Regions from separate parts of the Staphylococcus sp. FW104-15G4D genome, predicted to be linked through region 1. Evidence: predicted binding sites of a transcription regulator. Region 1 holds the regulator's gene; each other region holds the start of a gene.
The links. The regulator Rex, encoded in region 1, represses fermentation and respiration genes when NADH is low (regulators of the CRP and FNR family bind a similar motif). The targets are predictions, from matches to a motif close to TTGTGAAATATTTCACAA.

Region 1 (8,223 bases):
CGCTAGCTTGGCGATATCAGAAATATTTTTCATAAGAAAACTCACCTATCATATATTCAATAACTTAAACTTATTCTATCACATATGTAATCGCTTTAAATACTTAAATCAATTACATTTTAAATACTAAAGTTTAATTGATATGAAGGTGAGTGTATTTATTTTTGAAAATAATTTTTAAAATTTCATACGGCGATTGAATTTGTTCAATTCGCCATAGAAGTAGGCCTTTTCTCCATGAACGATTGCATCAAGACCTGTTTTATCCTCCTCTTCAGTAGTTGCTAAAGGAGTGAATGATTTAATTACTCTAGCTATCATGTATGTAACTATTGCACTAAATACGACAGTTGCTATTGCTGCTGCTAATTGAATGCAAATGACTTTAAAGTTACCTGTATATATGAGTCCATTTTCAATAGCATCATTTACTTTATGAGACTGGAACACACCTGTTAAAACTGCGCCTAATACTCCCCCTACACCATGAATACCAAATGCATCTAGAGCATCATTATATTGTAACTTCACTTTAATTAAATTAATAACGACATAACAACCGATACCACCAATTATAGCTATGATCATGGCACTTAAATAGTTAACATAACCTGCTGCTGGAGTAATAGCAACGAGACCTGATAAAGCGCCTGATAATAATCCTAAAAGACTTGTCGTTTTTTTCAAAGCATACTCTAAAATTAACCATCCTAGCGCACCTGCACTTGCAGCGATGACTGTGTTAACAAATGAAATCATTGCGATTTGGTCGAAAGTAAATGCACTACCTACATTAAAGCCATACCAACCCAACCATACTAAAATACCTCCGATGAGAGTTATTAGTAAGTTATGTGGGGTATGTTTCTCTTGCTTTTTACCTACACCAATCATTATTCCTAATATAAGACCAGACACCCCTGAGGTAATATGCACAACTGTACCCCCGGCATAATCAATAGCACCGAGTTTACTAATCCATCCGCCGCCCCACACCCAGTGAGCTACTGGACTATAGATAAATACAACCCATAAACCGACAAAAATAAGATAAGGGATAAATCTCATTTTTTCAGCAATTGAACCTGATAAAATAGAAACTGCTATAGTACAGAACATCATTTGGAATAACATGAAGAGTGCGAGAGGGACATGAGGGCTAATAGTTTTAGAAATAGCAAAGCCTACATGGTTTAGACCTAGAAATTTTAAGCCACCTAACCAATCATTACCTTGATCAAAACTAATAGAAAAACCAATAATCATCCACGCAAAGGTAACGATAACTATTGCAGCCATACTTTGCATTACTGTATTTAATGCATTCTTAGATTGGACTAGACCTCCATAAAATAAACTTAATCCTGGAGTCATTAACCAAACTAATAATGTACATAGAAATAAGAAAATTGTATCATCCATATTCATTCTTACCACTTCCTTTAGCAACATCATAAAGAGTGTTTAGTAGAAGTGCAAAAATCGGTAAGATAAAATTACACTAATTGTAAGATTAAGTGACATCATAACTTGAGTATTTGAATATATTAAAATAAAAAAGCCAGTGACATCGTATGATATCACTAGCTTACGTCTAAATTAAATTTAAGGTTTTTGAATAGTTATCGTCCAAGAAGCATCATCTAATTGTTCATAATTAGTGACTGGATATCCATTTTCAGCTGCCCAGTTTGGTAAGGCTTCTGTTGCCTGCGTACAATCAAAGTCTATTTTTAATTCATCGCCTTGCTCTAACTCTTCCATTTTCTTTTGCGCTTCAATAAGTGGAAATGGACACACCATTCCAACAGTACCTAATTCATGTACCAATTTCTTATCCTCCTTACCTTATGTTGTCTGAGTTTGTTGACTCACTTGTTTACGTTTAGATTTTTCATTAGATGATTGTTGAAACTTTTTCATTGGTTTAATAAAAATAAAATAACTCATGAACCATACACCAACTATCATTGATGCTAAACCTAACCATCCTTGCCAGCTCATTGTTGCGGTTTCTACTAACCCATTACCAATTGAACATCCACCAGCTACTGAAGCACCAAATCCCATCAATATGCCACCAATAGCACTGTTACGAATCGTCTTCTTATCTGGAAGTCTCCATTTAAATTCTTTAGACCCTCTAGCAGCAATATATGAACCAATAAAGATACCGAGCACTAATAAAACGCCCCAATCGATGAACTTAGTGTCACCGGATATTAGAAAGTTAATCAAATTAGCAGATGGAGTCGTAATCCCAAGTCCATAAGGTCGACCAGTTGATTCACTCATGGGCCATGCTAGTAAAGCAATAAGTCCTACGGCAATACCAGCTATAAATGGATGGTATTTTCTTTCAAATAAATAGTGTCTAATACCTGTATATTTTTGTTTTAACTTAGGCACCATCACTTTCGGTTTACGTATAGTTTTCACAACCATTGTAATTGTAATAATTGCTAAAATTAAAACAAGTACCCAATTAGGAAGCCCTGTTGAATGACTTACACTCGCATTCACGTTCGTAGGCTTATTAATCATATTCATAACAGGAAGGAGTACTCCTGTTTTAGTAATTGCAGAAGTTATAGCATATAAAATTAATGCCACCCAACTTCCAATTAAACCTTCGCCAGCACGATACCACGTACCTGTGGCACAGCCACCAGCTAATACAATACCAACGCCAAATATAAATGATCCTATAATCGTCCCTAATACTGGAAATGTATGTGTAGGCACTTCAATAATACCTAAGCTTGTTAATATGAGTAATCCCAAACTCTGAACTGTTATAGCTACGAGCAATGCATAAAACATTTTATTACTTTTTTGGACATACATGTCTCTGAAACCGCCCGCTAGACAGAATCTTGTTCGTTGCATTACGAACCCTAATAATACTCCGACAATAAGTCCACTAATTATCATCCATGTCATTTAATCACCTATTTCCGATATAAATACTAAGGTATTATATTAGAAAAAATGAAAAATTGCAAGTTCAATATTTTTTGAAACCTAATGTATTTTCAATTCTTTACTCAATGATTTTAAATCCTCTTTTGAAAAATGACTAAATTTATACCACTCATGATTGTTATAGTAAACAAATAATTTACTTCCCAGCAGTCCTTTCGAGCACTTATATCTCACAACTTTATTAATATCTAACTCTATATCAAATGGAGTATATTCTTTGCCATAAGCTTTGAATTGTAAAGTATTCTCATTGATTACTAATTTTCCAGGAACCCTTATCATTTGAGGGATATGTGCTTTAAATGTACAGTTTGCTTCAAATTTCATTATGGCTTGTGCCCCCTTTATTTTATTACGTATACTATATCATTTTTACATAATAAAGTAGCATCCTAAATTAGGATGCTAAAAGTTATTAATTATTATTACTATAGTTCTTCATAAAGAACAATAGTGATTGTAGTTCAATACCCAAATCAATATGGTGAACTTGTACATCTTGTGGTGTTTTAACTCTGCTTGGCGTAAAGTTAAGTATACCTTTCACACCCGCTTCAACGAGTTGATCAGCAACCTGTTGTGCTACACTTTCAGGAGTCGTTAATATCACAACGTCAATTTCTTCTGCTGCTAATGTAGATTGAATTTCATTGATATTTTTAACAACGACTTTACCCACTTTCTCTCCAATTAGATCTTCTCTAATATCGAAAGCTTCAGTAATTGTCATCTCAGCGTGTATTGAAAAATTATAAGTAAGTAACGCGCGACCTAGATTACCAACACCTACTATCGCAATTTTAATTTCATCACTTTCACTTAGTTCAGACTTGAAAAATTCAAGCATACTATCGATGTTGTAACCATAGCCTTTTTTACCTAATTCACCAAAATATGAAAAATCACGACGAATCGTTGCCGAATCTATTTGTAAAGCTTCACTGATTGCTTTAGAATTCACACGGTCGATACCCTTAGATTTTAATGTACTCACAAATCTATAATATAAAGGTAAACGCTTTAATGTAGCACGAGGAATTTTAATATTTTCTGGCATCCAATATGTCCCCCTTAAAGTTTGAATGAATTATATTTATGTATTCAAACGTTTTATCGTGCAAGTTGTAAGGCGTTTAAATAAACAAATAATTGCCTTCAATGAATACTTAAATATTATACATTATTGATTTTTAAAAATAAATATCTCAGTTTCATGTAATGCGCGAATGCTGTAAAATAAAGATAATTGAGTCAATAAATAGCTTAATCGTCATACCTTATGAGGTAGATGTACCCTATTATTAAAAAATAATGCTTAACTATTTAAAATTCACATAAAATTAAAATTTTTTAAATCTTATTGATTACATATAGTCTATAACTATTTAATAGAATTAGAAAGGTGAGAATCGAATGATACTTTTACAACTTAATGACATCTCGAAATCGTTCGATGGTGAAGATATTTTTACTGATGTAGACTTTGAAGTTAAAACTGGTGAAAGAATTGGTGTCGTTGGTCGAAACGGTGCAGGTAAATCTACATTAATGAAAATCATAGCCGGCGTAGAAGGTTACGATAGTGGTCATATATCGAAAATAAAAAATTTAAAAATGGGTTACCTCACGCAACAAATGACACTTAACTCCACGGCTACTGTCTTCGAAGAGATGTCAAAACCATTTGAACATATAAAAAATATGGAAAACTTAATTAAAGAGGAAACAGATTGGTTGGCACAACATACAAATGAATATGAAACCAAAACTTATCAAGAGCATATGGAACGTTATGAATCATTAACAAACCGGTTTGAACAACTTGAAGGTTATCAGTATGAAAGTAAAATAAAAACAGTTCTTCACGGGCTTAATTTTACTGAAAGTGATTTTAACAAACCCATTAATGATTTTAGTGGTGGTCAAAAAACACGACTTTCTCTTGCTCAAATGTTATTAAATGAACCCGACTTACTATTGCTAGATGAGCCAACAAACCACTTAGATTTAGAGACTACTAAATGGTTAGAAGATTATTTAAAATATTTCAAAGGCGCCATTATCATAATTAGTCACGATAGATATTTCCTAGACAAAATAGTTACTCAAATTTATGATGTTGCCCTTGGAGACGTTAAACGTTATGTAGGTAATTATGAACAATTTATTGAGCAACGTGACCAATACTATGAAAAACGTATGCAAGAGTATGAAAAGCAACAAGAAGAAATTCAAAAATTAGAAACATTTGTTGATAAGAATATTACACGCGCTTCAACAAGTGGCATGGCTAAAAGTCGACGTAAAACGTTAGAAAAAATGGAACGTATAGATAAGCCAATGATTGACGCTAGAAGCGCAAATATCCAATTTGGCTTTGAAAGAAATACAGGCAATGATGTCATGCATATTCGTGACCTAAAAATTGGTTATGATTCACCTATCACTCAACCTATTAATATCGAAGTATTCAAGGGGGATCATATCGCAGTAATAGGACCAAATGGCGTAGGAAAAACGACACTTATCAAAACAATTGCCGATAAGCAAAACAAACTTGGTGGAGAAATTACTTTTGGAGCAAATCTTCAAATAGGCTACTATGACCAAAAACAAGCTGAATTCAAATCTAATAAAACAATTTTAGATTACGTTTGGGACCAGTACCCTACTATGAATGAAAAAGATGTACGTGCTGTACTAGGTCGTTTCTTATTTGTACAAGAAGATGTTAAAAAAATAATTAATGACCTATCTGGCGGTGAAAAAGCTCGTTTGCAATTAGCTTTATTAATGTTGCAAAAAGACAATGTGCTGATTTTAGACGAACCTACCAACCACTTAGATATCGATTCAAAAGAAATGTTAGAACAAGCGTTAAAACATTTTGAAGGTACAATAATATTTGTTTCTCATGATAGATATTTTATTAATCAGCTTGCAAATAAAGTATTTGATTTGAATCATGAAGGTGGACAGATATATCTCGGGGACTATCAATACTATATTGAGAAAACTGAAGAAACTGCTGCACTAAAAGCTCAAGAAGAATTGAAGAATTCTTCTTCAAAAACCAATAACAATAATGACACTTCTATTTCTTCTTCAGCATATTCAAGTCAAAAACAACAGAAAAGTCATCAACGTAAAATCGAACGTCAGATTGAACAATGTGAAACTAAGATTGAAGAATTTGAAACTCATATTTCTTATATTGAAACACAATTAACTCAGCCAGAAGTATTTAATGATCCAATGAAAGCTGCAGAATTAGCTGAGGAAAAAAATAATACCGAACAAAAATTAGAACAAGTAATGTTAGAATGGGAAGAATTACAAGAAAAATTATAAATATCCATTTATTATTGAGACACTTAAAGGTAGAATTTCTTACTTTTTAGTGTCTTTTAGTATGTTATTACACAAATTTTATTCACACGCTATATTGTTAATTTGATAGCTATCCACACACTTATCCTAGTTATCCACAAGTAAATTAACACTTTCGCTAAAAATTATTCGAGTTATACACGGTAATATCCACACTTTTCAACAGTGTTTATCCACAGTTTACACACATTTTGTTGATAAGTACGCACGTTCCCTATTGACATCTTATATTTAGTATGAAGATTTGAGTCTAAAATTTATTTATGAAATAATTTAACTATAACTATATTGAGGAGACATTTATGACTAATAATCAGACGTTTGGACTCATCGTTCTTATCTTTATTATTTTAATAGCGATTGTAAATATCACCGTTTCATTTATCGAAAGGAGAAAAACAATCGCTAAAATTAATACGCTTTGGGATAGGAAAGCTAAATTAGAGACATTTATAAGGCCTAATTCTAGGTTTGATGCTCAATATCAAGAGTATAAGGATAATTACACTGATCAACATCCTCTTATAGATGATAAAACTTGGTCAGATTTAAATATTGAAGCTCTATTTCATAAAATAAACTTTAATTTTACCGCTATTGGAGAAATGAAATTATATGCTACATTAAGAGGAATGTTCTCGATTGAAAATCGATCACTCATCAAGCGTTATAGCGAGGATAAATCTTTTCGTTTAAATGTATCTTACATACTTTCTAAAATAGGCAAAACTGTATACCCATTATTCCCAGATCAATTAACACCAATTCCTAAGAACAATCTCTTAATGTTTTGTCCTTTATTACCTTTAATTGCATTTTTATCTATATTTATTTCACCAGAAATAGGAGTCTTTTTATTTATTGGAAGCTTCTTCTTAAATATTGTGCTTTCTTTAAATTTAAAGAAAACTTATGAACAGGATTTAAAATCAATCTTTTATACTGCTAATGTAATCAAACAATGTAAGGCTTTGTCTAAGATAGAGGGAACACCTGACATAAATATTAATTTTAATCACTTTAAAAATTCTCGACGTTTTAGTGGATTGCTAGCTCAATTAGAATCCAATGATGTTGTAGGCAGTACGATAATGCTTGTCAAATTAATGTTTATGGTTGATTATGTTTTATTTCATCTAATACAACATAGTTATTTTAAATATCAAAATGAAGTCGAAGAATGTTACGACTATATTAGTACACTAGATAATCACTACTCTTTAGCTATGTATAGACGTACGTTAACTCATTATTGTATACCTCATGCTGATCAATACATGGAGGGTATGCATTTTCAAAGTTTAATTCATCCACTAATAGATGAAGAAGTGGCCGTTCCTAATGATTTAAACTTGGATACCAACCTTCTACTTACAGGTTCGAACGCTTCTGGTAAATCGACTTTCATGAAGGCTGTAGCACTGAATGTTATTATGGCTCAATCCCTTAATATTGCTACTGCTGAATCATTTAACTACCAACCAGGTTACGTTTTTACTTCAATGGCTAACGCAGATGATGTACTCTCAGGGGACAGCTATTTTATGGCTGAATTAAAGTCAATTAGACGACTTTTTAATATTCATACACAAGCTAAAATTTACTGTTTCATAGATGAGATTTTTAAAGGAACTAATACAACAGAACGTATTGCTGCCTCTGAATCAGTACTCAGCTATTTAAATGAACTGCCAAATTATCAAGTTGTTGCAGCTACGCATGATATTGAATTGTCCACCCTATTAGAAAAGGATTACCATAATTATCATTTTAATGAGTCTATTCAAAACAATGAAATTTATTTTGACTATAAAATCAAATCAGGCAAAGCAAATACGCGCAATGCGA
Region 2 (8,223 bases), on a different contig from region 1:
TGTTCAAATTATTATAGTTTTGGGGCGAATGTGGTTGCACCGATTTATGGAGAGGTTGTCAAAGTTGTGAACCATATTAATGATAATACGCCTGGAAACACAAATGAGAGTGAGCCATATGGAAATTATGTAATGATGAAGCATGGCGATCATGAGTATAGTGTTCTTGCCCATTTAAAGAAGCATTCGATTACTGTACATGAAGGGGATTTAATTTATGCGCAAGAAGTGATTGGCCAGTGTGGCAATTCAGGAAACTCTACCGAACCTCATTTACACTTTCAAGTTATGAATGCCCCTGATTTGGAAAATGGTCAATCATTGAAGATTCAATTTAAAGATTATAATAATCCTATTAAAGGTGAAATATTAAAAAATGATTGATGGAAATTACTCGATTGAATGTCGAGTAATTTTTTTATGTTTCAAAACCCTTGATATCAAAGGTATTACGCACAATACACTTTCGCTTAATTTCATTATGCATAATATAATTATTAATTTTATTGCAGTTTAATTAATAAAAATAAATAAATACAGTTTATCAAAGTTTAAATACTAACATAAGTTTTTGACATAATGAACATATTATTTATACAAATAATTTATAAATGAAAAGTATGTGAATAAAATGCAGTTTCCATTTACTTAACAGAAAATTAAAATTACGATGGCACCGTAAGTTGCTTTTTCAAAAATTTATAGGAGGTTACGAGATGAAAAATTTTTCAAAATATGCACTTACAAGTATCGCAGCACTTACGGTCGCAAGCCCCTTTGTCACTATGGATGGCCATGCTAAAGACAAGTCAGTAAAACAAGACATTGATGCGAAGGTTACTCAACAGACTGACGCACCAAAAGCACTTAAAGCATTGCCTGGTTCAGAAAACGTTAAGAACCATTATAAAGACTATGTTGTCACTGATGTAAAAAAAGACAACAAAGGATTTACGCACTACACTTTACAACCTAAGGTAGGTAACGTCTTTGCTCCTGATGAGGAGGTTAAAGTACATGTGAATACTGAAGGCAAAGTTGTATTAATTAACGGTGACACTGATGCGAAGAAGGTGAAACCAACTAATGAGGTGTCGATCAACAAAGAACAAGCATCTAAAAAAGCGTTTGAAGCGGTTAACCTTAATCCTAAAAAAGCGAAAAATATGAAAGAAGACGCCGTCAAAACAAATAAAGTAGAAATCGATGGTAAAACAAATAAGTATGTTTACAATGTAGAATTGATTACCACAATACCTAAAATTTCACATTGGAATATCAAAGTTGATGCAGAAACAGGCCAAGTTGTCGATAAACTAAATCTCATCAAAGAAGCAGCGACGACAGGTACCGGTAAAGGTGTGCTTGGTGATACGAAACAAATTAATATCAATAGTGTAAATGGAGGATATGCGTTACAAGATTTAACGCATCAAGGACAATTAGCAGCTTACAATTATAGTGATAACACTGGCCAACATTCGCTCATCAAAGATAACGATAAAAACTTCACAGATGATAATCAACGTGCTGGTGTTGACGCTAATTACTACGCTAAACAAGTGTATGACTACTATAAAGATACTTTCGGTCGTGAATCATATGATGATAGAGGAAGTTCAATTATCTCTCTAGCCCACGTAAACAAATTCCAAGGTTCTGATAATAGAAATAATGCCGCATGGATTGGCGATAAGATGATATATGGGGATGGAGACGGACGAACATTTACAGCACTATCTGGTGCAAATGACGTTGTAGCTCATGAAATCACACATGGTGTAACCCAAGAAACAGCGAATCTTAATTATCGTAATCAATCAGGTGCTTTAAATGAAAGTTTCTCGGATGCCTTCGGTTACTTTGTCGATGATGAAGATTTCTTAATGGGTGAGGATGTGTATACACCAGGACAAAATGGAGATGCACTAAGAAGTATGTCCAATCCCGAACGATTTGGACAACCATCTCACATGGATGATTATGTAAATACACAATCAGATAATGGTGGTGTACACACTAACTCTGGAATTCCTAATAAAGCAGCTTACAATACAATACGTAGTATTGGAAAGGGTAAAGCACAACAAATTTACTACAGAGCGCTCACAGAATATTTAAGTTCAAATTCAAACTTTAGTGATGCTAAAGAAGCGCTGTATCAATCAGCTTTAGATTTATATGATAAAAACACAGCTAACCAAGTAGCAGATGCATGGGACGACGTTGGTGTATAAATAATTGAAACTTTAAATCGTTTAAATCAGCCATAAACAATCTATCAACGAACATAATCAACGCCTTAATAAACAAGAATTAATGTTAAACACTTACAAATATTAAACGCCTTAATAAATGATGATCAAACAATGTTTGGCTTCATGTGGCCCTTACTCTAACAGTAGAGTAGGGGCTTTAAAATATTCTTAGGGAGGAGACTGCGGGTTGTCTAGCTGAAGTGAGACGGCAGTCTATTGATTGAAACTATTAATAGATATTCTTAACTCTACCTAACCTTTTTATTCTATCTTATAAATGTTATAAAGAGTGAAAGAGACAATACAAATGAGGGGTTATAAACACGAATGATCCAATGAAAGATTTTAATTTAAGAGACGTTATAGGAATATTGATTATGGGATTCGTTAGTTTTTTTAAGTTGCCTTTACTAAATGTCGTATTATTAGCATTGCTTATGATTATTGTGACATCTTTTATAAATGAAAAATTATGCTCTAAAAGCAATATTACTAGGAGAGAAGAGGATGAAAAAGATAAAACAACTTGAAGTTATTGATATTCTGTTAATCATTATTAGTTTATTAGCCGTTTTAATTGGAGTTTTGCAGATATTTAATTTAATACACGTATCGCCAATCATTACGTTAATACTTCTTATAATCATTGTCGTCCTTAATCTGTTTAAGTCATTGGATGAACATAAACATTCCAAATAGAAAATAAAGTGTTAGGAGATAAGAAGTGCGTAAATTATTAAAGAAGTTAACTAAAAAAGATTTCGTATTGATTGTCATTTTATTTATAGTTGCAGTGATGTGCTTCTTAAATACCTTTGACATAGTAAAGTTGTCAGAAAGCCAATCTAATTATGTTGCCACTATTTATACCATTATCGTTTTTATTAGTTTGATTCGAATAAATAAGAAAGATAAACACGATCAATGATAGAAAGGTTTAGGAGTTGATTGGGGTTGAATAAATCTGAGCAAGGTCTGAATATTATAGATTTCATTTTATTTACACCACTAATCATTCTTTTCTTCATTAATATTTTAATATTCACTCATTTGATTCACGTATCTGCATTTTATTCTAACTTATTATCAATCATTAATTCGGCTTTATTAATGATTGGATGGATTAGAATGATTTATAAAGATAAGACATCTTAGACATTGTACAAATGATTGTTCAATGTCAGTTATACATTAAAGTGATGTATAGTACTACCTGTGTTACTCAATATTTGTCACAAAATTTTACATACTTTCTCATATATTTTTAACATTAGAATGATAAATTATTATTAAATAAAAAGAATTATTAAAGTTTAAATGAATTTAAATTAGATTTAGTGAGGAGTTTATCATTTAATGAAAAAGAGTAAACGTCAGGATTTAGTAACCATGATTGTTAAACAAAATCACATCTATAAAAAAGCAGATATCATTGATTATATTGATGATCACTTTGGCATTCGTTATAGTATGACAACCATTGCGAGAGACTTGAGAGAACTTAATATTTTTCGTCTGCCAGCTGAGAGCAAACAATTTGAATACAAAATTTTAAATAATCAATCGCAAATCGACGCTAAAATTAAGCTAGATGATTATCTAGAAACAGAAATCATTAGTACCGTGATTAAAGAATCATATATACTTATAAAGACGTCACCAGGATTTGCGCAAAGTATCAATTATTATATTGACCAATTACAACTTAAAGAGATTGTTGGTACTATAAGTGGCAACGACACTATTATGATACTTACTCATTCTAAAGCAATGGCTGAATATGTGTATTACAAAATATTCAATCATAATTATTCATAATCTCTCATATCTGAATAATGAATCGAAAGGCCTGGTAAACGTATTGCATGCGTTTGCTAGGTCTTTTATATTACTAAAGTTATTAATTCACATATTGACTAACTATTCATTTAAGTGAATAAAAAACTTTTTATCGAAACATTCATTATTTCATATTAGCTGAATATTCATTTTCCATACGAAATAACAATACAAAAATGTATAAACAATCATATAAATGTATTGAATAACCAAATTGTACAAAACTTTCTACATTGAACTTGTGAATATAATCACATAAATATATGTGAAATCACTATATACTCATGTTGAAGTTACAGAAAAGGAGGAAATGAATATGGCAGATGGACCCATTCAAGTAAACAGTGAAATTGGTAAACTTAAAACCGTTTTACTTAAACGTCCAGGTAAAGAGTTAGAAAATTTAGTTCCAGATTATTTAGGTGGTTTACTATTTGACGATATTCCTTATTTGGAGGTTGCTCAACAAGAGCACGATCGGTTCGCCAAAGTGTTACAAGATGAAGGAGTAGAAGTACTATACTTAGAGAAACTTGCTGCAGAAAGCATTGAAGATTCAGATATTAGAGAACAATTCATCAATGATGTGTTAGCAGAATCTCGTAAAACAATTCTTGGTCATGAGAAAGAAATAAAAAAATTATTCTCAACATTATCTAATCAAGAGTTGATTGATAAAGTTATGGCTGGTGTGCGTAAAGAAGAGATAAAATTAGAATCTACGCATTTAGTTGAGTATATGGATGACAAGTATCCATTCTATTTAGACCCAATGCCTAACTTATACTTCACTCGTGACCCACAAGCATCAATAGGTCGAGGTATTACAGTGAATCGTATGTTTTGGAGAGCTAGACGTAGAGAATCAATCTTCATTTCATACATTTTAAAACATCATCCTCGCTTCAAAGATGCGGATGTTCCGGTATGGTTAGACCGTGATTGTCCTTTCAACATTGAAGGTGGGGACGAACTTGTACTTTCTAAAGAAGTACTAGCAATTGGAATATCAGAACGTACGTCAGCTCAAGCTATCGAACGCTTAGCACGACGTATATTTAAAGATCCGTTATCCACTTTTAAAAAGGTAGTAGCAATTGAGATTCCAACTAGCCGTACATTTATGCACTTAGATACAGTTTGTACAATGATTGATTATGATAAGTTCACAACGCACTCTGCAATCCTTAAAGCTGAAGGTAATATGAACATTTTCATTATTGAAAATGATGAAGCTAGTGATGACATTAAAATCACTCATTCAAGTCACCTTAAACGAACATTGGAGGAAGTACTTGGTGTTGATAATATCGAGTTAATCCCAACTGGTAATGGTGATGTGATTGATGGTGCACGTGAACAATGGAATGATGGTTCAAACACATTATGTATCCGTCCAGGTGTAGTAGTCACATATGATCGTAACTATGTATCAAATGATTTGTTAAGAAAACGCGGTATTAAAGTAATTGAAATTCCTGGAAGCGAACTAGTTCGCGGACGTGGTGGCCCAAGATGTATGAGTCAACCATTATTCAGAGAAGATTTATAGAATAGTATTCAAACACCTGTTATAGTGTAGTTGAAATCGCTTTCAATTTTAAGACTAATCATATTAAGTTTTGAAGGCGCTGATGATTTACACTGCGACTAATTAGATGAAAGGGGCGTATATTATGGAAAAAATCCGGAAACCATTTGACTTAAAAGGAAGATCACTACTTAAAGAATGTGATTTTACCAAAGAAGAATTTGAAGGTTTAATAGATTTTGCCATGACGTTAAAAACGTATAAACAACAAGGCACACCGCATCGTTATTTAGAAGGTAAAAACATTGCATTACTTTTTGAAAAAACGTCTACACGTACGCGTGCTGCATTCACAGTCGCATCTATTGATTTAGGTGCACATCCTGAATTTTTAGGAAAAAATGATATACAATTAGGAAAAAAAGAATCTGTTGAAGACACTGCGAAAGTATTAGGCAGAATGTTTGATGGTATAGAGTTTAGAGGTTTCTCACAAGAGAAAGTAGAACAACTTGCAGAATTCTCTGGTGTACCAGTTTGGAACGGATTAACAGATGATTGGCATCCAACACAAATGTTGGCAGACTTTATGACAGTAAAAGAAAACTTCGGACATCTTGAAGGCATTAATTTGACTTATGTCGGTGATGGACGTAATAACATGGCACATTCATTAATGGTAGCTGGTGCGATGCTTGGTGTAAATATTAGAATTTGTACACCACAAGCACTAAGTCCTAAAGATGCTTATGTAGAAATTGCTAGAGATTGTGGCTCTAAATATGGTGGTTCCGTGTTAGTCACTGATAAGATCGAAGAAGCAGTTAAAGATGCCGATGTTATTTATACAGATGTATGGGTATCTATGGGCGAAGAAAGTGAGTTTGAAGAACGCATTAATTTATTGAAGGACTATCAGGTCAATAAAGCGATGTTCGAATTAACTGGTAAAGACAGTACAATCTTCTTACATTGTTTACCAGCATTTCACGATACACAAACAGAATACGGTCAAGATATATATGATAAATATGGCCTCAGTGAAATGGAAGTTACTGATGAAATCTTTAGAAGTGAGCACTCTAAAGTATTTGATCAAGCCGAAAATCGCATGCACACAATTAAAGCTGTTATGGCTGCTACACTAGGCTAGATTAAATCTACACAACATCATGAGGAACTATAGACTTACAACATACAAAACAAATTGAGCCACTCCAAGTGTATGAAGTCAAATGAGTGATTGTGTTTATCATATTCGAGCAGTGATGAATCAAGATTAAACGTTCATCATCATTAAGTCGTTACGAATTGACCGTTATCAATCCGTCCGTAGTCACATGTTTACTAACCCGTTTAATGTAACGGTCGTAACTATCTTTCACACCTTTCCACAACACCCACTCTCGCATACTGACTTAATGACAGGATATGAATGAAAGAAAATACACTATTAGTTTCAGCACAATGATAACAATTAAAGGGAAAAGTAAGTCTATAGATTCCTACTTCTAAAGGAGAAATGAATATGAGCGAACAAGGAGAAAATAAGTTAAGTCGATCATCATTGATAGGTCTTGTAATAGGATCAATGATAGGTGGCGGTGCATTCAATCTCATGTCTGATACGGGAGGACAAGCTGGTGGTTTAGCCATTATTATAGGATGGGTTATCACAGCCATAGGCATGATTTCATTAGCATTCGTTTTCCAAAACCTTACAAATGAACGACCGGATCTTGATGGCGGTATATACAGTTATGCCCAAGCTGGTTTTGGCGATTTTATCGGCTTTGCAAGTGCATGGGGATATTGGTTCTCTGCATTTTTAGGGAACGTCGCGTACGCAACATTACTAATGTCTTCCGTCGGTAACTTTTTCCCAATTTTTAAAGGTGGTAACACATTCCCAAGTATACTCGTTGCTTCAATTTTATTATGGGGTGTTCACTTTTTAATACTTAAAGGGGTAGAAACTGCGGCGTTTATTAATAGTATTGTTACGGTTGCCAAGTTAATACCTATATTATTAGTCATTATATGCATGTTAGTTGCCTTTAATTTTGAAACTTTTAAAGAAGGATTCTTCGGAATGAATGCACATGGTGCACTACCATTTAACTTTGGAGACACAATGTCTCAAGTGAAAAGTACAATGCTCGTCACTGTATGGGTATTTATCGGTATAGAAGGTGCTGTCGTCTTTTCAAGTCGTGCCAAACGTAAGAAAGATGTAGGTACTGCAACAGTAATAGGATTAATTTCAGTGTTACTCATCTATTTCTTATTAACTGTATTAGCACAAGGTGTTATCATTCAAAACCATATCTCTCAATTAAACGCACCATCTATGGCACATGTCCTTGCTTACATCGTAGGTGATTGGGGTTCAACACTTGTAAACATCGGACTAATTATCTCAGTTTTAGGTGCATGGTTAGGTTGGACACTACTTGCCGGAGAGTTGCCTTTTATCGTTGCGAAAGATGGATTATTCCCGAAATGGTTTGCTAAGGAAAATGAAAACGGCGCACCAGTCAATGCATTATTAATCACTAACATATTAGTTCAAATTTTCTTGATTAGTATGTTGTT
Region 3 (8,223 bases), on a different contig from region 1:
TTATTAAACAATCAAAGTTTACAGAATAATTTAGACCGATTGAGAATAGATGGTGGTTATGATTTTGGGGGGATTGCGATGTATGAACGATCGCTTAGATCATCGCCAATCAAATGGAAATATGTTTCAGGTAATACGAATGAACGATATAAATTAATTATATTAAGAAAAGGAAGAGGTTTAGCTGGGACTGTAATGAAAACTGGAAAACGCATGGTAATTGCTGATGTAGATACAGCACTAACTCAAGCAGAGAAAATTGCCTTTCCAATTATTTTGAATGAATCGTTAACAGCTGTTGTAGCAGTTCCACTATGGCTTGAACATCAAATGTATGGAGTATTATTGTTAGGTCAAAGAAATCATCATCCTCTGCCACAGTCTTTAGAACAACTTGATATTCAAAGTCAAATAGGGTTTTTTACAGAAAAGAATTAGGTGAATATGATGCTAAATAAATTTGAATTAAATGTAGAAGACTTGTTGCATAAATATTATGATACTACGACTGAAAAGATTGTCTTTGTCGATCGTCTTGGCAAAATTATTGCAATGAACGGAGCTGCTAGAGATATATTATCTGAAGAAGATAATTATAAAGCAATGACGCATGCCATTTGCAATCGCTGTGAAGGATATTCCAATGAATATGATTTACAGTCATGTGAAGAATGCTTTTTAGAAGCGAATCATTTGCAGAAATCAAACTTCCAAGTATTTATGAAGACAAAGGACAATAAAATAGAACCTTATACAGCTACTTATCAAACTATTGATGATGAAAGAGGAATTAGTGCTTTTACTTTGCAAAATGTTTCTCCACAAATTGAAAGACAGGAGAAAATGTATCAACAGAAAATGCTTCACAAATCTATACAAGCCCAAGAGAATGAAAGAAAGCGCATTTCTCGTGAGTTACATGATAGCGTGATTCAAGAAATGTTAAATATTGATGTTGAACTACGACTATTAAAATACAAGTTTCAAGATGAAACAGTTGTTGAAAGTACGCAACAAATAGAAGGTTTAGTGTCGCAACTCATTGATGACATTCGTAATCTATCAGTGGAACTACGTCCTTCGTCATTAGATGATTTAGGCATAGAAGCCGCTTTTAATTCCTACTTTAAGCAATTTGAAGAAAATTATGGTATTCAAATTAATTACCATTCCAATATTAAAGGATTACGGTTTGATAATGAAGTTGAAACTGTTGTCTATCGTGTGATTCAAGAAGCGGTTCTAAATGCGTTAAAGTACGCAGAAGTAAATGAAATAGAGGTTCATATTAGTAAAAGTGAACATCGCTTGTTAGCGGAAGTAGTAGATAGAGGTAAAGGTTTTAATTTGGATGACAAGCCCAGAGGATCAGGACTAGGCTTTTACGGTATGAGAGAGCGTGCGGAATTAGTAAATGGAAATATTAATATTGAATCACACCTCAATAAAGGAACCATAGTCACACTAGACATACCTATTTAAAATAGTGGGGGAATGAATGTGAAGATCGTTATAGCAGATGACCACGCTGTAGTAAGAACAGGATTTTCGATGATATTAAACTACCAAGAAGATATGGAAGTTGTCGCAACAGCAGCTGATGGTGTTGAAGCATATCAAAAGGTTTTAGAGTATAAACCAGATGTTTTAATTTTAGATTTGAGCATGCCACCTGGTGAATCAGGGTTAGTCGCTACAAGTAAAATTTCAGAAAGTTTTCCAGAAACTAAGATTCTTATTTTAACGATGTATGATGATGAGGAATACCTATTTCACGTTTTAAAAAGTGGAGCGAAAGGATATATTTTAAAAAATGCACCTGATGAGCAATTAATTTTAGCTGTAAGAACAGTATATAAAGGAGAAACATATGTAGATATGAAGATGACCACTTCTTTAGTAAATGAGTTTATTAATCAATCTCATCAGGAAGAAGTGAGTTATTCTTCAGATCCCTTTAAGATATTATCAAAAAGAGAACTTGAAATTCTACCGCTTATTGCAAAAGGTTATGGTAATAAAGATATAGCTGAAAAGTTATTTGTTTCAGTGAAAACAGTTGAAGCACATAAAACGCACATTATGAATAAACTCAACCTTAAGAGCAAACCTGAGCTTGTAGAATATGCATTAAAAAAGAAATTACTCGAGTTTTAAAAACATACTGTTGATTAATCAAGTCCTAAAAGATGATAAGCTCATCATTTTTTAGGATTTTTTGTGCTTTAAAATTAGCAGGTATCATACGATGTTTATTTTTTAGAGTTAACTTTTAATACTTTTTATAGGGAAAAAGCTGAGTATATTAAGGGTAAATCCTTATGTTCATTTTTTCACAATAAAACTAAAATAAAGTTGTAATTAGTACTATGTCTATTCCCGTATGTATTATTTATAGATTTCATTATTTTGACCTCTCTTAAAAATAGACATGGTACTAATCATTATTCTATCAACTTAATGAAGGTGAAAAAGAAATGAAAAAAGGAGTTTACCAGCTTACATTACAAACGTTTAGTTTGATAGTAGGTTTTATGGCGTGGAGTATTATATCTCCGTTAATGCCATTTATCACTCAAGATATTAAAATTTCTGCTAGTCAAATTTCTATTATTTTAGCTATACCTGTTATTTTAGGATCAGTTTTAAGAGTTCCTTTTGGGTATCTTACAAATATTATAGGTGCCAAATGGGTATTCTTTAGTAGTTTTATAGTATTGCTATTCCCAATATTTTTCTTAGGACAAGCCCAAAGTACGACGATGCTTATAATTTGTGGCTTCTTTCTTGGAGTCGGTGGGGCGATATTCTCAGTAGGAGTAACTGCGCTACCTAAATATTTTACAAAAGATAAAGTTGGTTTAGCTAACGGGATTTATGGAATGGGCAATATAGGAACAGCAATTTCATCTTTTTGTGCACCTGTTTTGGCAGGATTAATAGGGTGGCAAAATACCGTAAGAAGTTATTTAATCATTATCAGCTTGTTTGCAGTATTAATGTTCTTATTGGGAGATAATAAAGAACCTAAAGTCAAAGTACCGTTAATATCTCAAGTCAAAGTATTGGCTAAAAATTATAAATTATACTATTTGAGTTTTTGGTACTTCATAACATTTGGTGCGTTTGTGGCATTTGGATTATTCTTACCAAATTATTTAGTGCATCATTTTACTATCGATAAGGTAGATGCAGGGATTCGATCCGGTATTTTTATAGCTCTTGCAACATTTTTACGTCCACTTGGTGGCGTTTTAGGGGATAAATTTAATGCTGTGAAAGTACTCATTATAGATTTTGTAATAATGATTATTGGAGGTTTAATTTTAACTTTATTCGATGGAATCATCTATTTTACTATTGGTTGTTTAACTATAAGCGTTTGTGCAGGTATAGGTAATGGCCTCGTGTTTAAGTTAGTACCTTCTTATTTCTCGAAAGAAGCAGGCTCTGCAAATGGAATTGTTTCTATGATGGGAGGTTTGGGTGGTTTCTTCCCACCTTTAGTGATTACATTTGTCACAGGACTAACAGGTTCAAGTCATCTTGCATTTGGTTTATTAGTACTATTTGCACTTATCGCTTTAATCACAATGGTTCATTTATATAAAAAAGAAACTGAAATAGGTACAACACTCTATAGTGACTAATGTTAGTTAATATGTAGATAAATAATTGTATTTAACATATTTATGCATATTATACAGTAAAAACCCTCAACTTTTTTTCAGAGTTGAGGGTTCTTTTATTATTATTGAATTGAAATTGTAGTAGCTTTGTCATCTTCATTGATTTGTTTAGGTAATGTGACATATAATACGCCATCAGTGTAATTAGCTACTATACCTTCTTTATCAATTTCATCGAATTCAAAGCGTCTTTCTAATTCACCATTAGAACGTTCATTAAGTTGTGATTTATAATTTTCATTATTGATTTTTTTGTATGCTTTAATAGTTAAAATATGTTGTTCAAATTTAAGTGAAATATCTTCTTTGCTTAAACCAGGAAGTTCAGCTTCTAATACATAAGCACCATTTTTATCATAAATATTAGTAGGAAATGCTCTTGATGAAAATTGATTGTATACTTGTTTCCCTAAGTCTTTAAATAATTCACTAGGATCATTTTTGAAGAAATTATTATTGAAAAAATCATTATTATTCATTAGAATTCACTCCTTAAAGTGTTAAATGAGTAGTTAGAATATATTAGAATAATTTTTCAACTACATTATATTAAGAGAGCGAAAAGAGGTAAAGTGATAACACTTAATAATAAATAGGTATTCTATAAGTTTAGTAGGAATTAGGGGATAAAAAAAGTCAAAAATTGTACGAGAGAATAAGACAAAAGCTTACTATACATACTGATGTTATTAAATTGTGTCGTTAATGCTGAAGTTGAATTTGCCTAAGATTTTCAAAAAGTCTACTTTTGTCTTTTTCTCTACAAGTATCACTTTTCTATACTATTGTCAAAATTTTTAGATACAAAATTTTGCAAGTTTTCAATTAATTCTTTAGCTTCATCTTGATTAATATCGAATTCACTATAGACTTTCATTGATATTTCAGATAACGGTTTTTTAATTTCTTTACCTCGTTCTGTTAGTGAAATTTGAAGATTTCGTTCATCTTTCTCTTCACGACTTCGAACAACGTAATCTTTCTTTTCTAATTTCTTGAGCAGTGGTGTCAGTGTGCCTGAATCTAAAAAGACTCGCTCACCTAGTTTTTTAATATTAAGTTTCTCATCATTTTCGATCGCCATTAGTACAATATACCCTGTGTATGTTAATTCATACTCTTTGAGGTAATTTGTGTACTTCTTTATGATTTCTTTTGAAGAAACATAAAATAAAAAACATAATTGTTTACTTAAATAACTATTCTCTACATACAATTAATCACTCCTTGTTAAAGTAACAATATTATGAAGTGTATGACTTGTCAAGTGCCGATTTCATCACTATAATCAAATTGTTTTAAATTAAATTTAGACGACATTTGAATATATTTTGTTTGATTTTGAAACTCAAATAAATACAGAATAAAGGAGTATTATCTCATGACAAGATTAAATGATTTCAATGAAGTACTTAACGGAAGAAAATCAGTAAAGGTATTCGATAGTGAATATAAAATTCCTCATGAAGAAATGGATGAAATGATTACTAAAGCTACAAAGGCGCCTTCATCAGTTAATATGCAACCATGGAGAATTGCTGTTGTAGAGAGTGACGAAGGAAAAGAAAAAATCAAAGAAGCTTTTGGTTTTAATTCAAGACAACTTACTACTTCTTCGGCTATGGTGATTATTTTCGGAGATTTACAAAATTACGAAAAAGCTGAACAAATTTATAATGATGCAGTAGACCAAGCCCATATGACAGAGGAAATTAAAACTCAAATGTTAGAATGGATTCTTCCTTATTATAAAAGTTTGTCAAGAGAAGGTATGAAGGACATTGTAAATATTGATAGTAGTTTAATGGCTATGCAATTTATGCTAACTGCTAAAGCTTATGGATATGACACAAATCCTATTGGTGGCTTTGATAAAGAAAATATCGCTAAGATTATTGGTTATGATTCAGATAGATATGTCCCAGTATTAGCAATTGCTATTGGTAAAAAAGCTCAAGAAGCTCATGGTTCTGTAAGATTACCTGTTCATGAAGTGAGAGAATATTTATAAAGTAATATTCATGAGATGAGAACATTTTGTTACAATGTTGAATAATCTCTTTTATATAACCAACTTTTAGTTCATACTTAATAAGATAAGTATAAAAGGAGTTTCTATCATGAGTAGAAAACAAGTCATTTTAAGAATAATTATTATATTAATCATTTCACTTATTTTAGCTATAGTATTTTTCTTTGGTCTAAAAAGTTATCAAGGTCATAAAAATATCGAACTTATGGATAGTTATATCAAAGAACATCATTTACAAGATAAAATTAAAAAGCAAGATAACTTATATAGTGCTAAAAAAGGGATGTATTACAAAGAAATCGTTTTCAAAGGCGAATCTAATGTCACTTATGTTATGCAACCAATTAGTACGAATAAAGGTATATTTGTAGAAGGCTTTGATAGTGAAACGAAGAAAAGCATAAAGAAAGCGAAACATAGTGATTTTGATAAAAATTATAAACCATCAAAATAAATAATTTAGAGTACACACGACTTCATGATTCACTTTGAAGTCGTGTGTTTTTTCACTATTAAGAACATATTTGACTTCAAGTCATAAATATTTTATTTATTAATAGCTTTAAAATTTAAGTAGCTATTTTAATATTATCTGATATAATTAAGTGATGTCAGATGAAGGGGAGTTTGCATTATGGCTCTATTCAAGAGAAAAATAAGTTTACCAACGCAAGTTATTATTGCTTTGGTACTAGGTGTCATCGTAGGACTTTTATTATTTGGACAAGATAATTTAGCAAATTATATAAAGCCTTTTGGTGACATATTCTTAAATTTAATAAAAATGATCATTATTCCGATTGTATTCTGTGCACTTGCTTTGTCTATATCGAATTTAGGGGATTCGAAAAAGGTAGGCAGTTATGGATGGAAAGCAATCCTTTACTTTGAAATTATAACGACAGTTGCTATTGGGTTAGGTATTATAATTGGTAACCTGTTCAAACCAGGTGCCGGATTAGATTATAATAAACTACCTAAAGGTGACATTTCTAAATATCAATCTTCTGCACATTCAGCTGAACAAGCTTCTACATACGGTAATCATTTAATTGATACTATTGTAAATATTGTGCCAACCAATCTATTTGAATCATTAGCTAAAGGTGATTTATTACCAATTATATTCTTTGCAGTATTTTTTGGTTTAGGTCTCGCAGCAATAGGAGAAAAAGCTGAACCAGTTAAAGGTTTTCTAAGTGGCACATTAGAAGCAGTGTTTTGGATGATTAATAAAATCTTAAAACTTGCTCCAATAGGAGTATTTGCATTTATATGTACAACTGTTATGACATTTGGAGTATCAGCTTTAGTTCCATTATTAAAACTTCTATTAGTAGTAGTTGGAGCAATGATTTTCTTTGTTGTAGTTGTATTAGGAATTGTTGCTCGAATGGTTGGAGTTAGTATCTTCTCAATCATGAAAATTTTAAAAAGCGAGTTGTTACTAGCATTTTCAACTTCAAGTTCAGAAGCAGTATTACCAGTTATTATGAAGAAAATGGAAAATTTTGGTGCGCCAAAAGATGTAACGTCATTCGTTATTCCAATAGGTTATTCATTCAACTTAGACGGATCCGCATTATATCAATCAATTGCAGCATTATTTGTAGCTCAAATGTATGATGTACATTTATCGTTAACAGAACAAATAGTGTTAATGGCTACGTTAATGATTGCTTCTAAAGGTATGGCTGGGGTTCCAGGTGTTTCTATTGTAGTTTTATTAACAACATTAGGCTCTATGCACTTGCCAGCACAAGGTCTTGCATTAATTATCGGAATTGACCGATTACTAGACATGGTTCGCACATGCGTTAACGTAATGGGTAACGCTTTATCAACGATTGTTGTTGCGAAATGGGAGAAGGTATACGATAAAGAAAAAGGCCAAAAGTATCTTAATTCACTATAAAAATCTATATCTGACATTTTTTTTAGCGAATCTTAAAACTTAAGTTTTTAGATTCGCTTATGCATTTGTCGCAAGACAAATGAAAACAATATACATAAATAAATTAAAAAGACCTTGAGGTGGGGAACATTATTCCACTTCAAGGTCTTTTTAATTCTTTCAATATTCGTTTACATGCCGTGGTTCATGCCTTTCATATCATGAATTTTAGACATTAAACCATGAGGTACATCATCGTGTTTTACTTTTTTAACTTTTGTGATTTTTCCTGACTTTTCATCTTTAAAGATCATTACAAAGTCTTCTTTTTTTACAGAAACATTAGCGTTCGAAGGTAATTTAACATTCTTTTCAATTTTTTCATCTTTTTCGCTAATCATTTTATCTATAGTAGTACTATTTTTCATAATACCGTAGTATGTATCTTTTTTACCACCTACCATCATCATAATGACAAGTACGATACACAGCACAAGCATAATTGCGATAAGTCCAAAACCTAAAGCTTTTTTATTTTTCATAGTTGAATAAAACTCCTTTATTTTTGTTACTTCATTTATACAGAACTTGAGATTACATTGCAATCA
Region 4 (8,223 bases), on a different contig from region 1:
TCTAAACGGACAAGCTGTCACTGTAGTCGGCCAGCAACGTGGTAAAGATACAAAAGATAACATTTATCGTAATTTTGGAATGGCTCATCCAGAGGGATATCGTAAAGCTCTTCGTTTAATGAAACAAGCTGAAAAGTTTAACCGTCCGATCTTTACTTTTATTGATACAAAAGGTGCTTATCCAGGTAAAGCAGCTGAAGAACGTGGTCAGAGTGAATCAATAGCTAAAAATCTAATTGAAATGGCATCACTGACAGTCCCTGTTATCGCAATCGTTATTGGTGAAGGCGGTAGTGGTGGTGCGCTTGGTATAGGTATATCTAATAAAGTACTTATGCTTGAGAATAGTACTTATTCAGTTATTTCACCTGAAGGCGCTGCTGCTTTACTTTGGAAAGATAGTAATTTAGCTAAAATTGCTGCTGAAACTATGAAAATTACAGCTAATGATCTTAAAGGTTTAAATATTGTTGATGAAGTGATTAATGAACCTTTAGGTGGTGCTCATAAAGATATAGAATCACAAGCTTCAACAATTAAAGAAGTTTTTGTGAAACATCTAAATGAATTGAACCAAAAATCTGGTAAAGATTTAGCTAATGATCGTTTCGAGAAATTTAGACACATAGGATCAGTTGTAGAATAAATTATTAAGAGTTAATTGTCTTGATTTAAAGGCTATTAGCTCTTTTTTATGATTTTAGAAAAAATTCATTATTTAAAACGTTTACATCCGTTGAAAGGCTTTCTTTTGATGGAACAGTAAAATAAATTGTGGTAATTTAGAGTTAAAGATAAATCTAGTTAAAGAAAGGTATGTCGTCATGAAAAAAATTGCAGTTTTAACTAGCGGTGGAGATTCACCAGGTATGAATGCTGCAGTTCGAGCAGTCGTTCGTACAGCAATTTACAATAATATTGAAGTTTATGGGATTTATCATGGTTACCAAGGTTTACTTGACGATGATATTCACAAGCTTGAATTAGGCTCTGTAGGGGATACAATTCAACGTGGAGGTACGTTCCTATTTTCAGCTAGGTGCCCTCAATTTAAAGAAGAAGATGTGCGTAAGAAAGGTATTGAAAACCTTCGTAAACGTGGTATTGAAGGCTTAGTTGTCATTGGGGGCGACGGTAGTTATCGCGGTGCTCAACGTATTAGTGAAGAATGTAAGGAAATTCAAACTATTGGAATACCTGGTACTATTGATAATGATATTAATGGTACAGATTTCACTATAGGTTTTGACACTGCTTTGAATACAATTATTGAATCGGTCGATAAAATTAGAGATACTGCATCAAGTCATGCTCGTACTTTTATAGTAGAAGTTATGGGTCGAGACTGTGGTGATTTAGCGTTATGGGCAGGATTGTCTGTTGGCGCAGAGACGATTGTAGTACCCGAAGTTCATACAGACATTAAAGATGTTGCAGAAAAGATTGAACAGGGTATAAAAAGAGGTAAGAAACATTCTATCGTTATGGTCGCTGAAGGATGTATGAGTGGCCAAGAATGTGCTGATGAATTAATGAAATACATCAATATTGATACTCGAGTATCAGTTTTAGGTCATATTCAGCGTGGAGGAAGCCCTTCTGGAGCTGACCGTGTGTTGGCTTCAAGGTTAGGTGGACACGCTGTAGAATTACTTAAACAAGGTGAAACTGCTAAAGGTGTGGGTATTAAAAATAATCAATTAACTGCTACACCATTTGATGATATCTTTGGAGAAAGTAATCATAAATTTGATAAAGATATGTATCAATTAGCTAAAGAATTATCAATATAAATTATGGGAGGATTATATAATGAGAAAGACTAAAATTGTATGTACTATAGGACCAGCTTCTGAATCGGAAGAAATGCTTGAAAAATTAATTAACGCGGGTATGAACGTTGCGCGTTTAAACTTCTCTCATGGTAGTCATGAAGAACATAAAGCAAGAATTGATACAATACGTAAAGTTGCTAAACGCTTAGATAAAACTGTTGCACTATTATTAGATACTAAAGGGCCAGAAATTCGTACGCATAATATGAAAGATGGCGTTATTGAATTAGAAAAAGGTAAAGAAGTTATTGTAAGTATGAATGAAGTTGAAGGTACTCCTGAGAAATTCTCAGTTACTTATGAAGACTTAATTAACGATGTAAATGAAGGTTCTTATATCTTATTAGATGACGGTTTAGTTGAACTACAAGTTAAAGAAATTAATAAAGATAAAGGCGAAGTTAAATGTGATATCTTAAATACAGGAGAATTAAAAAATAAAAAAGGTGTTAACTTACCAGGAGTAAAAGTTAATTTACCAGGTATCACTGATAAAGATGCTGATGATATCCGCTTTGGTATCAAAGAAAATGTTGATTTTATCGCAGCAAGTTTCGTAAGACGTCCTAGTGATGTTTTAGATATTCGCCAAATTCTTGAAGAAGAAAAAGCTCATATCACAATTTTCCCTAAAATTGAAAACCAAGAAGGTATCGATAATATTGACGAAATATTAGAAGTTTCTGATGGTTTAATGGTTGCTCGTGGTGACATGGGTGTTGAAATACCACCAGAAAAAGTACCTATGGTTCAAAAAGATTTAATTAGAAAATGTAATAAATTAGGTAAACCAGTTATTACTGCAACTCAAATGTTAGATTCAATGCAACGTAATCCTCGTGCAACTCGTGCGGAAGCAAGTGACGTTGCTAATGCCATTTATGATGGTACTGATGCAGTTATGTTATCAGGTGAAACTGCAGCGGGATTATACCCAGAAGAAGCAGTTAAAACGATGAGAAATATCGCAGTTTCAGCTGAAGCAGCGCAAGATTATAAAAAATTATTATCTGACCGTACTAAGTTAGTTGAAACATCTCTTGTTAATGCCATTGGTGTTTCTGTAGCACATACAGCGCTTAATTTAAATGTTAAAGCAATTGTTGCTGCAACAGAGAGTGGATCAACTGCACGTACGATTTCAAAATATCGTCCACACTCTGATATTATCGCTGTTACTCCTAGTGAAGAAACTGCACGTCAATGTGCGATTGTTTGGGGCGTTAATCCTGTAGTTAAAGAAGGACGTAAAAACACTGATGCATTACTTAATAACGCAGTAGCAACTGCAGTTGAGACTGGTAGAGTTTCTAATGGAGACTTAATCATTATTACTGCAGGTGTACCTACTGGTGAAAAAGGTACAACAAACATGATGAAAATTCACTTAGTAGGTGATGAAATTGCTCGTGGCCAAGGTGTAGGTCGTGGATCAGTAGTAGGCCATGCTATTGTTGCTGATAGTGCAAGTGACTTAGAAGGTAAAGATTTATCTGATAAAGTCATTGTTACTAACTCTGTTGATGAAACGTTAGTACCTTATGTCGAAAATGCTATTGGTTTAATTACTGAAGAGAACGGTATCACTTCACCAAGTGCAATCGTTGGTTTAGAAAAAGGTATTCCAACAGTAGTTGGTGTTGAAAAAGCTACTAAAGAAATTAAGAACGATATGTTAGTTACTGTTGATGCAGCTCAAGGAAAAATCTTTGAAGGCTACGCTAACGTACTATAATTTAATTTAAATATAATTTTACATGACTGAGGCATTATTTATAATGTCTCAGTTTTTGTGTTTTAAAACTTGCATGGTGATAAAAAAATACCAGCGTTAGACATTTCAATTCTAACGCTGGTATTAATTATTATTATTACGCGTGTTTGCTTACCTTTTTGTATCGTAAGTACATGAGACCTAAAATAATAAACCAAATAGGTGTTAAATAGATAGCTCTTCTAGTATCGACATTTACAAATAATAAGCCGAAGACAAAAATGAAGAATATTAATATTGCATATCCCATATATAGACCACCAGGTAATTTATAAGTTGCCTTTTTATGTAACTCTGGATTATTTCTACTGTAATTGATATAAGCAATAATAATCAATGCCCATACAACTAAAAATAGTACAGTTGAAATAGTTGTAACATAAGTAAATACCTTAGTAGCGTCAGGGAAAATATAATTTAACAACGCTGCAATTAGCAATAATGCTGACGAAGCTATAATAGCTGTGTGTGGTACACCGTTTTTGTTCGTTTTAGAGAAGGCTGGTGGAGCTTGTTCTTGATTAGATAGTCCGTACAGCATTCTACTATTTGAAAATATACCACTATTACATGATGATGCAGCAGCAGTTAAAACCACAAAGTTAATTATTCCAGCTGCAAATGGTACTCCAATTAAAGCGAATAATTTAACGAAAGGGCTGTTATCTGGATCAACTTTGTACCAAGGAATGATTGACATAATTACTGCTAATGCCCCAACATAGAAAATTAATATTCTAATAGGTACACTATTGATTGCCTTTGGTATAGTTTGTTCAGGATCTTTCGTCTCTCCAGCAGTAACACCAATCATTTCGATTCCTACGAATGAAAATAGTGCCATCTGGAATGACATGAAGAACCCTGAAGCCCCTTTAGGGAATATTCCATGGTTGTATAAATTAGTTAAACTTGTATGTCCGAATTGTGTTTTGAAAGCAAAAAGAATCATGACAATACCTACAACGATTAAAGCAATAATTGTGGCAATTTTAATGATTGCAAACCAAAATTCTAATTCACCAAATAATTTGGCGCTTAGTAGGTTAAATGACATTAAGATTAATACACAAAATAAAGCACTAATCCAATTAGGTATTTCAGGGAACCAAAAACTAACATATTTAGCTACCGCTGTAACTTCAGCCATACCAGTAATAATCCAACATAACCAATATGTCCACCCTGTAATAAATCCAGCAAATGGTCCTATGTATTTATTAGTAACATCCGCAAATGATTTAAAATTAGTGTTTTGAATTATAATTTCTCCCAATCCACGCATAAACATGAATAACATAAATCCTATAATGATATAGGTAAGCAATATTGAGGGACCCGTCATTGCAATTGTTTGACCGGCACCAAGGAATAACCCCGTTCCTATAGCGCCTCCAATGGCGATTAATTGAACATGACGATTGCTCAATTCTCTTTGTAAATTTTCAGCCATAAGACATCTCCCTTACTATAAGATATTTATATTATGCACTTATAAGGCTATTTATACAATTCTTTTCGCAAAAAAGTGTGAAAATTCACTAAAATGTATATTTATATTTTGTAATCATTCTTGATAACTAAACGAAAACATCACAATATTTTTGAAATTTGATGAGTTATATACTATGTAAAGTTTAATTTCACGCTCTTTTAAAGATGTTAACATACATTAAGGTCAAGCTAATATACCATTTTTACATGTTTAAAGTTATTTATAATGTTTCACAAATTGTTTGAATTTAGCTATAATACTAGGTGAAAGCCATTTCATAAAGAAATAGTAAAGGGGAAATTTATCATGGCAGAATTACAAAGAGGTTTAGAAGGGGTTATTGCAGCTGAAACTAAGATCAGCTCAATAATTGACAGTCAATTGACATATGCGGGCTATGATATTGATGATCTCGCAGAAAATGCCCAATTCGAAGAAATTATTTTCTTACTTTGGAATTATAGACTTCCAAATAAAGAAGAATTAAAAGAATTGAAAGAAAAATTATTTGAGTTTATGACTCTAAACGAAAGAGTTTATAAACACTTTGAAGAGTATGTAACTGATGATGTTCATCCTATGACAGCGTTACGTACATCTGTATCTTATATTGCTCATTTCGATCCAGATGCTGAAGATGAATCTGAAGATAAAAAGTATGAAAGAGCAATTCGTATTCAAGCAAAAATTGCTTCATTAGTTACGGCTTTCGCAAGAGTAAGAGAAGGGAAAGAACCTGTTAAACCTAATTCAGAATTAAGTTATGCAGCGAACTTCTTATACATGTTAAGAGGCGAACTTCCAACTGACATTGAGGTTGAAGCATTCAATAAAGCTTTAATTTTACATGCCGATCATGAATTAAACGCATCTGCATTCACTGCTCGTTGTGCTGTTTCATCACTCTCTGATATGTATTCAGGTATAGTTGCTGCTGTAGGTTCATTAAAAGGGCCTCTACACGGTGGTGCAAATGAACGTGTAATGGCAATGTTAAAAGAAGTAGGTAGTACTGATAATGTTGATAGTTACCTTGATGAGAGATTCGCTAATAAAGATAAAGTAATGGGCTTTGGTCACCGTGTATATAAAGATGGTGATCCACGTGCTAAATATTTACGTGAAATGAGCCGTAAAATTACTGAAGAAACTGGTCAAAGCGAATTATTTGATATTTCATTAGCTATTGAAAAGCGTATGAAAGATGAAAAAGGCTTAATTCCAAATGTTGATTTCTTCAGTGCAACTGTTTATCACAGTATGAACATTCCTCATGATTTATTTACACCAATCTTTGCAGTAAGTCGTACTTCTGGTTGGATTGCTCATATATTAGAACAATATCGAGACAACAGAATTATGAGACCAAGAGCTCAATATATTGGTGAGAAAGATAGTAAATATGTTCCTATTGAAGAAAGATAATAAAATAACATATAGTATTTAGTGAAAGTTTAAATATACTTGGAGGTTAGATTTATGTCAGCAGAAAAAATTACTCAAACTAATGAAGGTTTAAATGTACCAAACGAACCAATTATTCCATTTATTATTGGTGATGGAATTGGACCAGATATTTGGAAAGCTGCAAGTCGCGTTATTGATGCAGCAGTAGAAAAAGCTTACAACGGCGAAAAACGTATTGAATGGAAAGAAGTTTTAGCTGGACAAAAAGCTTATGATGAAACAGGAGAATGGTTACCTCAAGAAACTTTAGACACGATTAAAGAATATTTAATCGCTGTTAAAGGACCTTTAACTACGCCAATTGGTGGCGGGATCCGTTCACTAAATGTTGCTTTAAGACAAGAATTAGATTTATTTACTTGCTTACGTCCTGTTCGTTGGTTCCAAGGTGTACCATCTCCAGTTAAACGTCCTGAAGATGTAGATATGGTTATTTTCCGTGAAAACACTGAAGATATCTACGCAGGTATTGAATTTAAAGAAGGAACTTCAGAAGTTAAAAAAGTAATTGATTTCTTACAAAATGAGATGGGAGCTACTAACATCCGCTTCCCAGAAACTTCAGGTATTGGTATTAAACCTGTATCTAAAGAAGGTACAGAACGTCTTGTTAGAGCAGCTATTCAATATGCTTTAGATAACAATCGTAAATCTGTGACTTTAGTGCATAAAGGTAACATTATGAAATTCACTGAAGGTTCATTCAAACAATGGGGTTATGACTTAGCTCATAATGAATTTGGTGATAAAGTATTTACTTGGCAACAATATGATGAAATTGTTGAAAAAGAAGGTAAAGATGCAGCAAATGAAGCTCAAGATAAAGCTGAAAAAGAAGGCAAAATTATTATCAAAGATTCAATTGCTGATATCTTCTTACAACAAATCTTAACTCGTCCAGCTGAACATGATGTAGTAGCAACTATGAACTTAAATGGTGACTACATTTCAGATGCTTTAGCTGCACAAGTTGGCGGTATTGGTATCGCTCCAGGTGCTAATATTAACTACGAAACAGGCCACGCTATCTTTGAAGCAACTCATGGTACAGCTCCAAAATACGCTGGATTAAATAAAGTTAATCCATCATCAGAAATTTTAAGTTCAGTTCTAATGTTAGAACACTTAGGTTGGCAAGAAGCTGCTGATAAAATCACTGATTCAATTGAAGCAACTATCGCTTCTAAAATTGTAACTTACGATTTTGCTCGTTTAATGGATGGCGCTGAAGAAGTTTCAACTTCAGAGTTCGCTGACGAGTTAATTAAAAACTTAAAGTAAACTAAATTAGAGTTAAAAATAAATAAGATTCTAATCTTTGTTGGGTTGGCGAAAGCCAACCCTTTTTTTAAAGATTATGTAAAAATGTAAGTTATCATTATCTTTTTACTTCAAAAGATGATAGGTTAATTAATGTTAAGACAATATTAAACAAATATTTTCTTAATATATGTGCAAATATATTTGTTTTGTTAAGTTTATGTAAAATTGATGTGTAGCTATGTTATTTTTATTTGAACTTCAGTTATAATGAAATTGTAATAACAAAATAGGGAGGCACACCATGTCACAAAAAGTATTAGTGGTTGATGATGAACAATCAATCGTGACCTTACTAAAGTATAATTTAGAAACAGCAGGATACATAGTTG

Region 2: a site for Rex is predicted at 4,337-4,354, ahead of arcA (arginine deiminase). Genes of this name have one in related genera too.
Region 3: a site for Rex is predicted at 2,322-2,339, ahead of AC3WQX_RS07430 (nitrate/nitrite transporter). Genes of this name have one in related genera too.
Region 4: a site for Rex is predicted at 5,323-5,340, ahead of AC3WQX_RS05580 (citrate synthase). Genes of this name have one in related genera too.

The regions. Positions count from the first base shown of each region.
Region 1 covers NZ_JBYTCH010000004.1:14,802-23,024, reverse strand. Annotated here, with positions in the region: gene AC3WQX_RS10480 (LacI family DNA-binding transcriptional regulator) at 1-33, opposite strand, end outside; gene AC3WQX_RS10475 (ammonium transporter) at 178-1,428, opposite strand; gene AC3WQX_RS10470 (sulfurtransferase TusA family protein) at 1,606-1,830, opposite strand; gene AC3WQX_RS10465 (YeeE/YedE family protein) at 1,849-2,943, opposite strand; gene AC3WQX_RS10460 (hypothetical protein) at 3,025-3,312, opposite strand; gene AC3WQX_RS10455 (redox-sensing transcriptional repressor Rex) at 3,401-4,042, opposite strand; gene AC3WQX_RS10450 (ABC-F family ATP-binding cassette domain-containing protein) at 4,399-6,336, shown strand; gene AC3WQX_RS10445 (MutS-related protein) at 6,678-8,223, shown strand, end outside.
Region 2 covers NZ_JBYTCH010000002.1:486,344-494,566, reverse strand. Annotated here, with positions in the region: gene AC3WQX_RS08760 (M23 family metallopeptidase) at 1-384, shown strand, start outside; gene AC3WQX_RS08755 (M4 family metallopeptidase) at 717-2,237, shown strand; gene AC3WQX_RS08750 (hypothetical protein) at 2,983-3,186, shown strand; gene AC3WQX_RS08745 (hypothetical protein) at 3,213-3,413, shown strand; gene AC3WQX_RS08740 (arginine repressor) at 3,615-4,076, shown strand; gene arcA (arginine deiminase) at 4,414-5,649, shown strand; gene argF (ornithine carbamoyltransferase) at 5,774-6,781, shown strand; gene arcD (arginine-ornithine antiporter) at 7,157-8,223, shown strand, end outside.
Region 3 covers NZ_JBYTCH010000002.1:201,363-209,585, reverse strand. Annotated here, with positions in the region: gene nreA (nitrate respiration regulation accessory nitrate sensor NreA) at 1-438, shown strand, start outside; gene AC3WQX_RS07440 (sensor histidine kinase) at 448-1,482, shown strand; gene nreC (nitrate respiration regulation response regulator NreC) at 1,501-2,157, shown strand; gene AC3WQX_RS07430 (nitrate/nitrite transporter) at 2,478-3,650, shown strand; gene AC3WQX_RS07425 (Hsp20/alpha crystallin family protein) at 3,752-4,168, opposite strand; gene AC3WQX_RS07420 (MarR family winged helix-turn-helix transcriptional regulator) at 4,459-4,905, opposite strand; gene AC3WQX_RS07415 (nitroreductase family protein) at 5,071-5,700, shown strand; gene AC3WQX_RS07410 (DUF3139 domain-containing protein) at 5,810-6,175, shown strand; gene AC3WQX_RS07405 (cation:dicarboxylate symporter family transporter) at 6,356-7,636, shown strand; gene AC3WQX_RS07400 (DUF4889 domain-containing protein) at 7,807-8,157, opposite strand.
Region 4 covers NZ_JBYTCH010000001.1:1,143,801-1,152,023, reverse strand. Annotated here, with positions in the region: gene AC3WQX_RS05600 (acetyl-CoA carboxylase carboxyltransferase subunit alpha) at 1-646, shown strand, start outside; gene pfkA (6-phosphofructokinase) at 825-1,793, shown strand; gene pyk (pyruvate kinase) at 1,813-3,570, shown strand; gene AC3WQX_RS05585 (amino acid permease) at 3,707-5,062, opposite strand; gene AC3WQX_RS05580 (citrate synthase) at 5,411-6,529, shown strand; gene icd (NADP-dependent isocitrate dehydrogenase) at 6,584-7,852, shown strand; gene AC3WQX_RS05570 (response regulator transcription factor) at 8,136-8,223, shown strand, end outside.